4 regions of the Streptococcus sp. KHUD_013 genome follow, and region 2 is predicted to be linked to each of the others. Evidence: predicted binding sites of a transcription regulator. Region 2 holds the regulator's gene; each other region holds the start of a gene.
The links. Region 2 encodes Rex, which represses fermentation and respiration genes when NADH is low (regulators of the CRP and FNR family bind a similar motif). Its sites were predicted from a motif close to TTGTGAANTANTTCACAA; they were not measured.
Positions count from the first base shown of each region.

Region 1 (3,053 bases), 840 kb from region 2:
TTGTCCCCAACAGAGTTGCGTCCGTAAGAACCACATCCAAGTGTCAATGATGGCAAGAAGGCATTGTAAACATCCCCGATACCACCGAAAGTCGAAGGAGAGTTGCAGATCACACGAATGGCTTTAACTGCTTTACCAAATTCTTTGGTCAATTCTTCGTCTGCTGTATGGATGGCAGCTGAGTGACCAAGACCGTTGAATTCAACCATTTGGCGAGCTTTGTTAATTCCGTCTTCACGGCTTTCAGATTTCAAGACAGCGATGACTGGTGACAATTTTTCACGAGTCAAAGGCTCTTTTTCGCCAACTTCTTTACATTCTGCCGCAAGGATATTGGTTCCTTCTGGTACAGAGAAGCCGGCTTGTTCAGCGATCCATGCTGCTGGTTTCCCAACGATGTCCGCATTCAATTTCGCACCCGCACAGTTTTTGCTGTTAGCTTTCACACCAAAGCAGAACTCTTCAAGAAGGGCTTTTTCTTTTTTGTTAACGAAGTAAGTGTGGTAAGATTTGAATTCTTCAACAAACTCATCGTAGATTTCTTTATCGATGATGACCGCTTGTTCAGACGCACAAACCATACCATTGTCAAATGATTTAGACATAACGATATCGTGTGCTGCTTGGCGGATGTTAGCTGATTTTTCAACATAGGCAGGAACGTTCCCGGCACCGACCCCAAGAGCTGGCTTCCCACATGAGTATGCTGCTTTAACCATGGCGTTACCACCGGTCGCAAGGATAGTCGCAACTCCTTCGTGGTTCATAAGGGCACTGGTTGCTTCCATAGATGGTTGCGTAATCCATTGCACACAGTTTTCAGGAGCTCCTGCTTTAATCGCTGCATCGCGGACGATTTGTGCCGCATGAGCAGATGATTCTTGAGCGGATGGGTGGAAGGCAAAGACGATAGGGTTCCGTGTCTTCAAGGAAATCAATGCTTTAAAGATTGCTGTTGAAGTTGGGTTGGTTGTAGGAGTGATCCCGCAGACAACTCCGACAGGCTCAGCAATAAGGGTCAAACCAGTGACATCATCTTCTGAAATGACACCAACTGTTTTCGTATGACGCATGTTATTTACTACGTGTTCACAAGCGAACAAGTTCTTAGTCGCCTTGTCTTCAAAGACTCCACGACCAGTTTCTTCATAGGCATGAAGAGCGAGCTCACCGTGTGCGTCAAGAGCTGCTACAGATGCTTTCGCCACAATGTAGTCTACTTGCTCCTGATCCAATTTGCGCATTTCTTCAAGCGCAACAAGTGCTTTTTGCACCAACTCGTCTACGTGTTTTTCAGCAGCGAGTTTCTTTTCTTCAGGTGAGAGAGTTTTTTTATCAGCCATTTGATGCTTTCCTCCAATGTTTGAAACCCTTATCCTTTTCCGGAACTTTTTCCTGTTTTCAGAAACTTTCAAGAATAGTGTAAGAAATTTCGATTTGTTAATTTTTTCACAATATTATTGTACTCTATTTTAGAAAATTTGTAAATAGTTTCACAAAGATTTTTTTAACTTTTTTCCATGAACCCTCCTTCTCCTTCTATACAGGAGTATTTTCAAGAAAAAATTGAAGGAATTTTTTGAGAACGCACTTCAATTTCACAAACAAATATTTTCACGCAATTTTTGTAAGCGTTTTCTTAATTTTACTAAAAAAAGCAATTTTCTTCAAGTGAAAATTGCTTAAATTATATAGTAAATTTTAGGGTTTAACCGGCCCCTGATTGGCTTGATCAACTGCTTCTTTCACGACGTTGGCATACAAGTTTCCTCCAACATCGATGGAACCATCTGATTCTAAACCAAAGTGGACATTATCTGTTCCAGCCCAAATCTCTGGATTATCGACAGCCACTTGGTACCAGTCTGCTACATAGACATAGTCATATTTTTTAGCCAATTCCAGCTGATACTGTCGAGTCTGAACGGTAACGCTATTGCTATCATTAGCTTCACGCCCATCATATGGGGTCACAAAGATTAAGCGATGTCCTTTTGGTAGTTCTTGAACAAACTTATCCAACAATTCTTGATAATTATTAGAAGAGTTGGTTCCAAGTGCGATTACCACGTTCTTGAGCAAGACTCTATTGGCAATATCCGTTTCATATACTTTTAAGCCTGAGTCCAGATTGCGGCTCACCAAAGCATCTAATTGGATATCTGGCAGTACTTGTTTCAGATAATCTGATGCCCGGAGGTTTACAGAATCCCCGATCATGGTCACGCCATCTGATACATTGTAGGAAGTCGCTGAAGCATTGTCAACTTGGGCACGCGTGATCTGCATCTTGCTGTCGGATTGACGAAGCCCTTCGGTAATCAGGTTTTCATCAAAGGCTCCGACGCGTGGCGCAAAGAGTGCAATCCCAAACATGAGCAAGGTCAAGGGAATCGCGCTGTAAAAGAGTGGTTTCGTGAAACTTCTGAGATCCATCGAGATCCCAAAAATCTTCGGTTCACGTCCAGCCAAGGTTGGTTCAATAATATAGAAACTCAAGGCAGCAAGACTAAAGGATACAAGCGCTGTTAATAGAGAAGCCCAGCCATTGGTCATTAATTGAGAAAAGATGATGTAAAATGGCCAGTGGAAGAGATAAACCCCATAACTTGTATCTGCAATAAAGGTAATCACTGCTGGTTCTTTCTGATCTGGTGTCTTTTCATGAAGGACACGCGTCATCACAATCATCACAGATGCAGCAAGAGTTGCTACTAAAAAGCCAAATAAATAGGTCCAAACACTATCAAAGGGAAGGATAAAGGTCAAGACCAACAAAACTAGAAAAGCACCCGCTAAAATCGCTAACGTCTTCTGTAGAGATAGCTTCTTCACTAATTGAGTAAGATTTGGGCTGGTCGTTGTAATCCCTGTCACTGTCGCTAAAGCACTCCCCACAAAGAAAGGAAAGACGTGAGCGATACTAGAAAAGTAGACATTGGACAAATTCTTGGTGACCAGCGCTCCGACAAAGAAGGTCAGGAAAGTCACCAAAAAGAGACCTGTCGAAGATAGGAAGATATAGCCTCTATATTGGCCAACTGATTTAGCTT
Region 1 is NZ_CP186264.1:1,928,117-1,931,169, forward strand. It holds gene adhE (bifunctional acetaldehyde-CoA/alcohol dehydrogenase) at 1-1,343, opposite strand, end outside; gene ACOXXR_RS09320 (acyltransferase family protein) at 1,702-3,053, opposite strand, start outside.
Region 1: the regulator Rex is predicted to act here: its motif matches at 1,438-1,455, upstream of adhE (bifunctional acetaldehyde-CoA/alcohol dehydrogenase).

Region 2 (3,053 bases):
GGCACTCGGAATTATTGAGACATTAGACTCAATAATTAGTCATGGAACTTCTACGAAGTTCGCTGACGTCCGTACTCACCTAAGGAAAGTTTTTTAAATTACTTTGTTTTCATTCTGAAAAGAGGTCCTTGACCTCTTTTTTTGTTAATTTTCTGCCAACTTGTAAGAGGATAGTCATAAAATGTTACCTGACTGACATATTTTTGCATGCTTTCTATTTTATAATAGAAGAGTGATAGATAGAAGCTTGGAGGAACCGAATGCACACAGAAGATATCTATACTTTGTTAAGAAACTTCTATGGCTTACTGGTCAATGATTTTCCAAAAACGGGGCTCATTACCAAGGGGATCTACGAAGTTGAACAGGTCTTTGAAACCATTAAAAACCTTCCTGATAATCAAGAGCACTTAATTCGATACGAAATTCGTCAATTCCTAGCGACTTTGGAACAAGTGCAAGAAGGCTATAGAATTAACTTTTCAAACGAAGAAAATCGAATCCTTGAAAACCTAAGAGAAGTAGTTTGTCCTATATAAATTTTATACAGAATCATCCATTTTCCTCCTCAATTGCGAATTATTAATTGAGGAGGTTTTTATGTATCATATTGTATTTCAAGAATCTGGTCTTTTACCTAGAGAACGTTTGCTAACAGAAGGCCCTGATAAGCTCAGTCATCAAGAATTGCTATCCATCTTATTACGGACGGGGAACAAAAATAAACCAGTCTACGAGATCGCTCAGGACCTGCTGGGCTCACTAAAGAGTTTAAAAGAACTGGCTAGTATGAGTTTTCAGGAGTTACAGGAAGTTCCAGGAATTGGGAAAGTTAAAGCCATTGAGCTGTTAGCTGCTATTGAACTAGGGAAACGAATACAGACTTCGGAAGTGATTGAAACGGAACAAATCATGAGTAGTCAGAAGCTGGCAAAAATGATGCAACAAAAAATAGGCCATGAGAAACAGGAACATTTATTGGCCCTGTATCTGAATACCCAAAATCAAATTATCCATCAGCAAGTGATCTTTATCGGAACAGTCAATCGTAGCATTGCAGAACCGAGGGAAATCTTGCACTATGCCATCAAGCATATGGCGACATCCATAATCTTGGTTCACAACCACCCGTCCGGTATCATTCATCCTAGCAAGAATGATGATGGTGTCACCCAACAAATGATTGAAGCCTGCAATTGTCTAGGAATTGTTTTTCTGGACCATCTGATTGTCTCAACTGATGATTATTATAGCTATCGGGAAGAAACAGATTTATTGGTATAGAAAAAGAGAGTGGGACAGAAATCGGTCATTCGTTAGAATTCGATTTCGTCGTCCCACCTCCGCACAGTTGAGTAGGGCTGTAAAAGCTGATAAAATCAGCGTAGTAGAGCCCACTCAACCACTGCGTCTTGCTCAATAATCCAAAGACAATTGAGAGGCTAGGACTTTTGTCCCAGCCTCTTTGCTTATCATGAATTCTTGCGCATAAAGTAGAGAAGGGTTTGCAGTTCACTGGTTAGGTCGACATATTGGACTACCACATCTTTTGGAACTGTTAAGTGGACTGGAGAAAAGCTAAGGATTCCCTTGATACCAGCTTCAACTAGTAAATCTGCAACTTCTTGAGATTTTACACTTGGAACGGTTAAAATAGCTGTTTGAATCTCTTTTCCCTCAAGTTTTTCTTTTAGTGAGGAGATGCCGTGAATCGGAATACCATCTTTACTTTTAGTGCCGACTAACTCATGATCATCCGTATCAAATGCCATGACAATTTTCATTTTATTTCGCTCATGGAAGCGATAGTGAAGAAGGGCACTCCCCATATTTCCAATCCCGACGATAGCAACATTGGTGATGGAGTTATCATTCAAGAGATCGGCAAAGAAGTTCATTAACTTTTTGACATCATAACCAAAACCACGTCGTCCAAGCTCTCCAAAGTAGGAGAAGTCTCGACGAACAGTTGCGGAATCAATCCCGATGGCTTCAGCAATCTGTTTTGAATTTGCTCGCTCGATTTTCTCTGCATTAAAGCGTTTAAAAATGCGGTAATACAAGGAGAGTCGTTTGGCAGTAGCACGAGGAATTGGATTAGTCTTATCTTGTTTCACAATATCACAACCTTTCAAATCTATTTTATAAAAAGTTTGTGAAAAAAGCAACTATCTTCTACTAAAAAAACACCAAAATGGTGTTTTCTTTGTTAATTGGAATTTCTTAAACTCTGATCGAACTGAATCAGATAGCGATAAAAGTCACCGATTTTTCCAGTGAAAGGTAAGGTATGCTCCTTGTAGGTAACAGAAACAACCTGATAGGAATCTGGAAGGGTCACACAGCCTGAGAAGGCTAATAGACAGTGATCGATGTTATCGTAGCTAACCTGACGTTCTTTTTGGTATGCATCCAAATAGGTGAGGACTACAGGACCATTGGTCATTAGTTTTCAATCCTTTCAAAGATTTCACGTTCAACTAAACTGTCCATGAGGAAGTAGAATTTTTGTTGGATAATCTTGTTTTCTGGGTTTTTAAAAATATTTACCAAACGAAGGCCTGACTTGTCAGTAATGTTAATTTTAAATCCTGTTAAATCCTTATTGATGATAATTTTTAACTTAAAGCCATCTCCACTATTTGGAATAACTTCTAACAAACGATTTAATTCGTAGTTTCCAACCTTTGTTTGTGCAAAGGTATTGTCGCGTAGGGTATATTTTTTAATATTTGGATGGATTGCGTATGTGTAATCGCAGTTTGGTAATGAGACAGATGTTTCAAATGCCATGTAATTCTCCTAAAATTTTGTGAATAGTTGTTATAAAAGTATCGACTTCAGCAGTCGTATTGAATTCGGATAAACTAATGCGAATAGATTCCTTCATGCGAGGTGAATCTTCGCCATAATAAGCTGCAAGGACATGACTTGGCTGAACAGTCCCCGCAGTACAAGCAGAGCCAGTTGAGACTGAAATTCCCGCCATATCTAAACGAAGCAGTAAGATATCATTGCTGATACCGGGGAAGCCAATATTTAAGACATGAGGA
Region 2 is NZ_CP186264.1:1,092,632-1,095,684, reverse strand. It holds gene ACOXXR_RS05095 (hypothetical protein) at 261-539, shown strand; gene radC (RadC family protein) at 601-1,284, shown strand; gene ACOXXR_RS05085 (redox-sensing transcriptional repressor Rex) at 1,473-2,117, opposite strand; gene ACOXXR_RS05080 (DUF4649 family protein) at 2,210-2,446, opposite strand; gene ACOXXR_RS05075 (DUF1831 domain-containing protein) at 2,446-2,793, opposite strand; gene ACOXXR_RS05070 (cysteine desulfurase family protein) at 2,783-3,053, opposite strand, start outside.

Region 3 (3,053 bases), 830 kb from region 2:
TTGATTTACTCTACACGATCTTACATTAAGGAGGACACTTATGGATACAAGCATCCATTATACTTGCCTAACGGAAGCTGAACTGGCGACCATTGATGGAGGAGCCTCCGTCTTTGACTCGGCAAAATTCATCGTTCAAACATGGAATATTTTATACAATTCCGGACGTGATTTTGGCCGTAGTATCATCAATGGCATCATGCACTAGAAAGGAGCAAGCATGAAACTCGAAGAAACACGTTTTAGAAGCTTGTCCGAGCAGGAACTCAGCCATGTAGATGGTGGATCCGTATGGATCACTGTTGGACTAATCGCAACTCCCCTACTCATGGGAACCTTCGCTGGCGCCTTTGACGAATACGCTCGCAAACGAGGCAAATAGTAACACTTCTTTATCATCTCACTAAACAGTACAAAAAATCCCAGCTTTTAAAAAAGCTAGGATTTTTTCGTATGAACGAAGCAAGACCTTTTTCTATTCTCCCTCTTCATCATCGAGGAGAGAGATCCCAAATAAATGTCTTCTAGAACTTTCAATGCACTAGGCCGTTTTTTGAATCGGTTTTTCCTTTACGACAAACACAAAGCCAATAGAGACGACGAATGCCCCGAGCAAAATCCAATAAACTATATCCGTTGAAGTAAACGGACCTTCTAAGAGACCAGCCAATAAAAAGAGATCAATATACAGTCTGTGTCACGATAAAAGTCCCAATTGAAATGGTAGCTACCTACTGGATGCTGGATGCTGGCGATTGGACACCTGCGGTTGAAAGACCTGAAGAAGAATCAAAATCCCTACAAAAGCAAGATAAGCAAGGCTAACAACCGAAAGCGGATCCTGTGTCGTCATAGCTACAGCCACTAAAAGTAAGACCAAGAGCCAGAAATGGAAGTCCAACCAGAACTCACGATGATATCTGTTAAAAAGGACAGGAACATGAAACTGTTCCTGTCCTTTTTGTTTCAGCATCAAACGATTGAGCCTTCTTAGCTGAGGTCATTATCAATAATGACTTTCAAGGCATTGTTTTCGCCAGCATGTTTGAAGATTTCGTATGCCTTCTCTGCCTCTGAAAGCTTGAAGTGGTGGGTCACCAACTTCGTCGCATCAATCTTACCAGATTTCAATACGTTAAGAAGCATCTCAGTTGTATTGGCATTGACCAAACCAGTGTTGAGCGTAATGTTCTTTATCCAAAGGTCATCAAGATTGAAGCTAACTGGTTTCCCATGCACTCCGACGTTGGCAATATGACCGCCGACAGAGATAATATTTTGGCAGACATCGAAGGTTGCTGGATAGCCCACACATTCCATGGAGATATCGACACCACGGCCATCGGTCACTTCATTGATAAAGGCCTTGATTTCATCAATATCACTTGAACAGATGGTATGAGTAGCTCCAAACTTCTTAGAAGCTTCGAGACGAGATTCTGACAAGTCTACCATGATAATGGTAGCTGGTGAGAAGAATTGTACGGTTAAGAGAGCTGCCAAACCGATCGGCCCTGCACCAACGATACAAACATTGTCTCCAGGTTTCACGTGAGAAGGGAGAACACCAATTTCATAGGAAGTAGGCAGAATATCAGAGAGCATAACCAGGGCTTCGTCATCTACAGAAGCAGGTGCATGATAGAGACTGCCGTCTGCGTGAGGGATATGGACATACTCTGCTTGGGTACCGTTGATCAAGTGACCAAGAATCCAGCCCCCATCTTCACAGTGGGAAGGTAGGCCACGTTTACAATAGTAGCAAGTGTTACAAGCTGTTACGCAAGAGATAATAACCTTGTCTCCTACCTTAAAGTTCGTAACCGCATCGCCGACTTCTTCGACAATCCCAATTCCTTCGTGACCCAGGATGGTCCCTTCTTTACAAGCTGGAACATCACCCCCCAAAATATGGAGGTCTGTTCCACAAATGGTCGTTTTCACTAAACGAACAATCGCATCAGTTGGTTTCTTGATCACTGGTTTTGGTTGATCAATCAACTGAAGATTTCCTGCGGATACATATGTTGCTGCTTTCATAAGCGACTCCTTTTTTGTTGGTTTCATCAAACCATTTTATTACAGTTTTTACTTTGTGAATATTATAACATACAAAGCAAGCGCTTGCAACATATTTATTAGATTTCTTTAAAAGATAGTTTTCAGGTCTCAAAAATCAATTTCTAGCGTTAAGATAAAGAAAAATCCCCCGCTCTTTTGAGCGAGGGATAGCTGATAAACATCATTTGTTCAGTAGCGCCTTATTTACGACGTCCTGGACGTTCTTTGTAACCATAGTATGCATCTTCGATGATTTCTTGCATATGGTCTACCATTGGAAGACGTGGGTTAGCTGGTGAACATTGATCTTCGTAAGCAAGGAAGGCCAATTCACGAGAATGTTTCTTCCATTCTTTTTCATCGATTCCTTGTGCTTTGAAGTTCATTTCGATACCTACGCGCTCACCGAGTTCGTAAACAGCTTTTGCATAAGCTTCAACTGCTTCTTCTGGTGTAGAGCATGGAAGTCCTAGCATACGAGCGATGTCTTGATACTTCTCATCTGCACGGTAGTAGTTGTACTTAGGCCATGTTGCTGTCTTAGCTGGGCGTGTACCGTTGTAGCGGATAACGTATGGAAGCAAGATCGCATTGGTCCGTCCGTGAATGGTGTGGAATTGCGCACCAATCTTGTGAGCCATTGAGTGAGAAATACCTAGGAAGGCATTCGCAAAGGCCATACCAGCAATAGTTGAAGCGTTATGCATTTTCTCACGTGAGTGGAAGTCTGCATTCTTCACTGAGCTTTCCAAGTTTTCAAAGACAAGTTTGATGGCTTGAAGAGCAAGACCATCAGTGTAGTCGCTAGCCATTTGTGATACGTAAGCTTCAGTCGCGTGAGTCAACACGTCCATACCAGTATCAGCCGCAACAGATCCTGGAACTGTCAATACCAAAGCAGGGTCTACGATAGCAACGGTTGGTGTCAATGAGTAGTCAGCGATTGGGTATTTACGGTTGTTTGCTTTATCAGAGATAACGGCAAATGGCGT
Region 3 is NZ_CP186264.1:1,924,547-1,927,599, forward strand. It holds gene ACOXXR_RS09290 (hypothetical protein) at 1-29, shown strand, start outside; gene ACOXXR_RS09295 (hypothetical protein) at 41-208, shown strand; gene ACOXXR_RS09300 (hypothetical protein) at 221-382, shown strand; gene ACOXXR_RS09305 (hypothetical protein) at 728-973, opposite strand; gene ACOXXR_RS09310 (zinc-dependent alcohol dehydrogenase family protein) at 991-2,040, opposite strand; gene adhE (bifunctional acetaldehyde-CoA/alcohol dehydrogenase) at 2,262-3,053, opposite strand, start outside.
Region 3: the regulator Rex is predicted to act here: its motif matches at 2,094-2,111, upstream of ACOXXR_RS09310 (zinc-dependent alcohol dehydrogenase family protein).

Region 4 (3,053 bases), 650 kb from region 2:
TCCATGACTAATTATTGAGCCTAGGGTCTCAATAATTCCGAGTGCTAGAAACAATCGTGTTTCTAGCACTTTTCTCACAGCGGAAAGTTTCAATATATGTTTACATTCTAACAGGCACCTTTTAGTGTCTGTTTTTACTTTTTTAAAAGGAATAAAAAATGGATTTTAATTGACAAAGTCTTCTGGATTTAATACAATAAAAACAGACTGGTGGTCTGTTTTTGGAGGAGAATTACTTGAAACAAGAAATGAAATCAAAAAGAAGTAAAGATCAAATTATTCAAGCAGCCTTGTCCTTGTTTTCAAATAAAGGCTATAAAGAAACAACGATGGCTAATTTAGTAACAGTGACAGGATTGTCAAAAGGGGCTGTTTACCATCACTTTAAAAGTAAAGAAGAGATTCTACAGCTCTTAATGGAGAAAGAAACGAACTCCCTCTCAACTTTTCTAGAAGAATTGTCAAAAAACGAAGGAGTTTCATCAACAGATCGTCTATTACAATTAGTTGATTATTTAATAGGCAATGAGAATATGAAACAGCTTACTGGTATAGACTGGGCACAAAAGATACCGTTTGGTTTGTTGTTTTCTTTAAAAAATACGGTAAATATTCTTTCCAAATATGTAGGAATAATCATTCATCAAGGAAATGAGAAGGGCGAATTTTCTTGTAAATATCCTTTAGAGACAGCTACAACACTATCTCTATTAATTGATGTGTGGCTTGATCCAACTATATCAGGTGAAGAAATGATATCATTCTCACAAAAATTAGAATATATTGCATATTATTTAAACAGTAGTGGTGTTCCTGTTTTAACAGAAAAAAAGTGTCAAGAGATTAATAAGTTTCTTCTTAAAGGAGGTAGAAGATGAATCGGTTGTTAAGATTCTTATTTATTTTACTTATCACCGCCATGTCTGGAGCGATTATCTTCCAGCTATTCTTTCCATCTTATATGGGAAGTCATTCAGGATATGGTGTTTCTATCGGTTGGCAACGGGAGATTGGGATTTGGAATGTGGCAGTTCTTGTGATTCTCATTGCTGTTAATTTCAAATATGATTGGTTTTATCTTCGTACGGTTTTATTGGCCTTGATTGTTGGTGGCATCGGAATTGGGACCAATCATTTATTTGCTTATCTCAACTATCATTTGCCAGTAAATGCTATTGGAGCTTTTGAAAATTATCTTCTTGTTCTGGGCTGGATTGTCGGTTGGAAACTAGAGTCATCTCGGGCCGATAATTAAGATATTAACCGTCTGTTTCTTCTTGACAAAGTTTGTGAAAAGGCTTACAATATAGTTGTCGGGTTTCCTGAAAGGGAAATGCAATTCATGGAAATACAAAGGAGAAACACATGGAAACAATGAAAGCTGCCCGCTGGCATGGCAAGAAGGACGTTCGTATCGAGGAAGTGGAAGTCCCTAAAGTACAACCTCATCAAGTAAAGGTTGCGGTCAAATTCACGGGAATCTGTGGAACAGACTTGCATGAATACTTGGATGGGCCAATCTTCATTCCAACAGAAGAGCATGTTTATTCTGGTCAAAAAGCACCAGTAACCCTAGGGCATGAATTCTCAGGTGAAATTGTGGAAGTCGGAAGTGATGTGACTCGTGTCAAAGTTGGGGATCGCGTGACGATTGAACCAATTTTGGCAAAACATAACCTAATCGGTGACTACAACCTTGATCCAAACTTGAACTTCGTCGGCCTTGCGGCAGATGGTGGTTTTGCGAAGTATTGTGTGCTTGATGGTGATCTTGTGCATGTGATTCCAGATAGCTTGAGCTATGAACAAGCAGCGCTTACAGAACCTGCTGCCGTTGCTGTTTATGCCGTTCGTCAATCTGCATTGAAAACTGGGGATACAGCCGTTATCTTTGGTTTGGGGCCAATCGGTCTCTTGATCGTGGAAGCCCTTCGTGCGGCTGGTGCTTCAAAAATTTATGCAGTTGAATTGTCTCCGGAACGCCAAGCTAAGGCTGAAGAATTGGGTGCCATTGTGGTTCGTCCAGAAGAAGGTGAATCAATCGTTGAAGCGATCCATCGTTTAACAGGTGGTGGCGTCGATGTGTCTTATGAAGTAACAGGGGTTCCTGTTGTTCTTGGACAAGCTTTGGCAGCTGTTCATAAGGCTGGTGAATGTATGGTCGTATCCATTTGGGAACGTGAAGCGAGCATCAATCCAAATGAATTCGCTATTCAAGAAAAGACCCTCAAAGGGATTATCGCTTATCGCCACATCTTCCCTAAAGTATTGGAATTAATGGAACAAGGCTACTTCTCTGCTGAAAAATTAGTGACCAAGAAAATTAAATTGGAAAATATTGTTCAAGATGGCTTTATCGAATTAACGCAAGATAAAGCCCAAATCAAGATTTTGGTTGAGCCGTAATGTACCAAACTTATAGTATGAAACCAGTCCATATGGGCTGGTTTTTTTAATGAGAGAGAACAATATAAAAAGATAGTATAAATTGAGAAAACGCTTGCATAAATAATTTTTACATGCTATACTGGTTGAACACTAATCATTTTAAGGAGACATTTATGAAACAGAAACCTTCTGTGACAGGCGATAAACAAGTCGTCTATGCGATTCGTCGATTGAAAAATGGCGTTGGTTCGGTGGCTATTGCGACGAGTTTGGCCCTCTTAACAGTCTTTGCTGGTCCGGTCAGTGCGGATGAAGGGATCAACACCCCTGCACAAACCTCAGAAGTGGTGGCAGCACCTTCTAATGAAGCAAGCACTTCTTCATCAGATGTGAAACCGGCTGCGAACACTGAGAAAAGTGAAACCCCAAAAGTGGCGGATGAAAGTGTCACAGCGCCTGAAAATGTAAGCGCCCTCACTGAAGAGGTGGTATCTCCTAAGGCTGAGAAGGCAGAAGAGCCGATTGCTGATCAGACTATTCGGATTCACGTGAAAAAGTTACCGGAAGAAAACAAGGAAACTCAAGGTCTTTGGACCTGGGATGATGTCGAAAAACCATCGGAAAACTGGCCGACAGGTGCCCAATCCTTTAAGGACGCTAAGACG
Region 4 is NZ_CP186264.1:439,039-442,091, forward strand. It holds gene ACOXXR_RS01940 (TetR/AcrR family transcriptional regulator) at 237-878, shown strand; gene ACOXXR_RS01945 (hypothetical protein) at 875-1,255, shown strand; gene ACOXXR_RS01950 (2,3-butanediol dehydrogenase) at 1,366-2,406, shown strand; gene ACOXXR_RS01955 (pullulanase) at 2,562-3,053, shown strand, end outside.
Region 4: the regulator Rex is predicted to act here: its motif matches at 1,288-1,305, upstream of ACOXXR_RS01950 (2,3-butanediol dehydrogenase).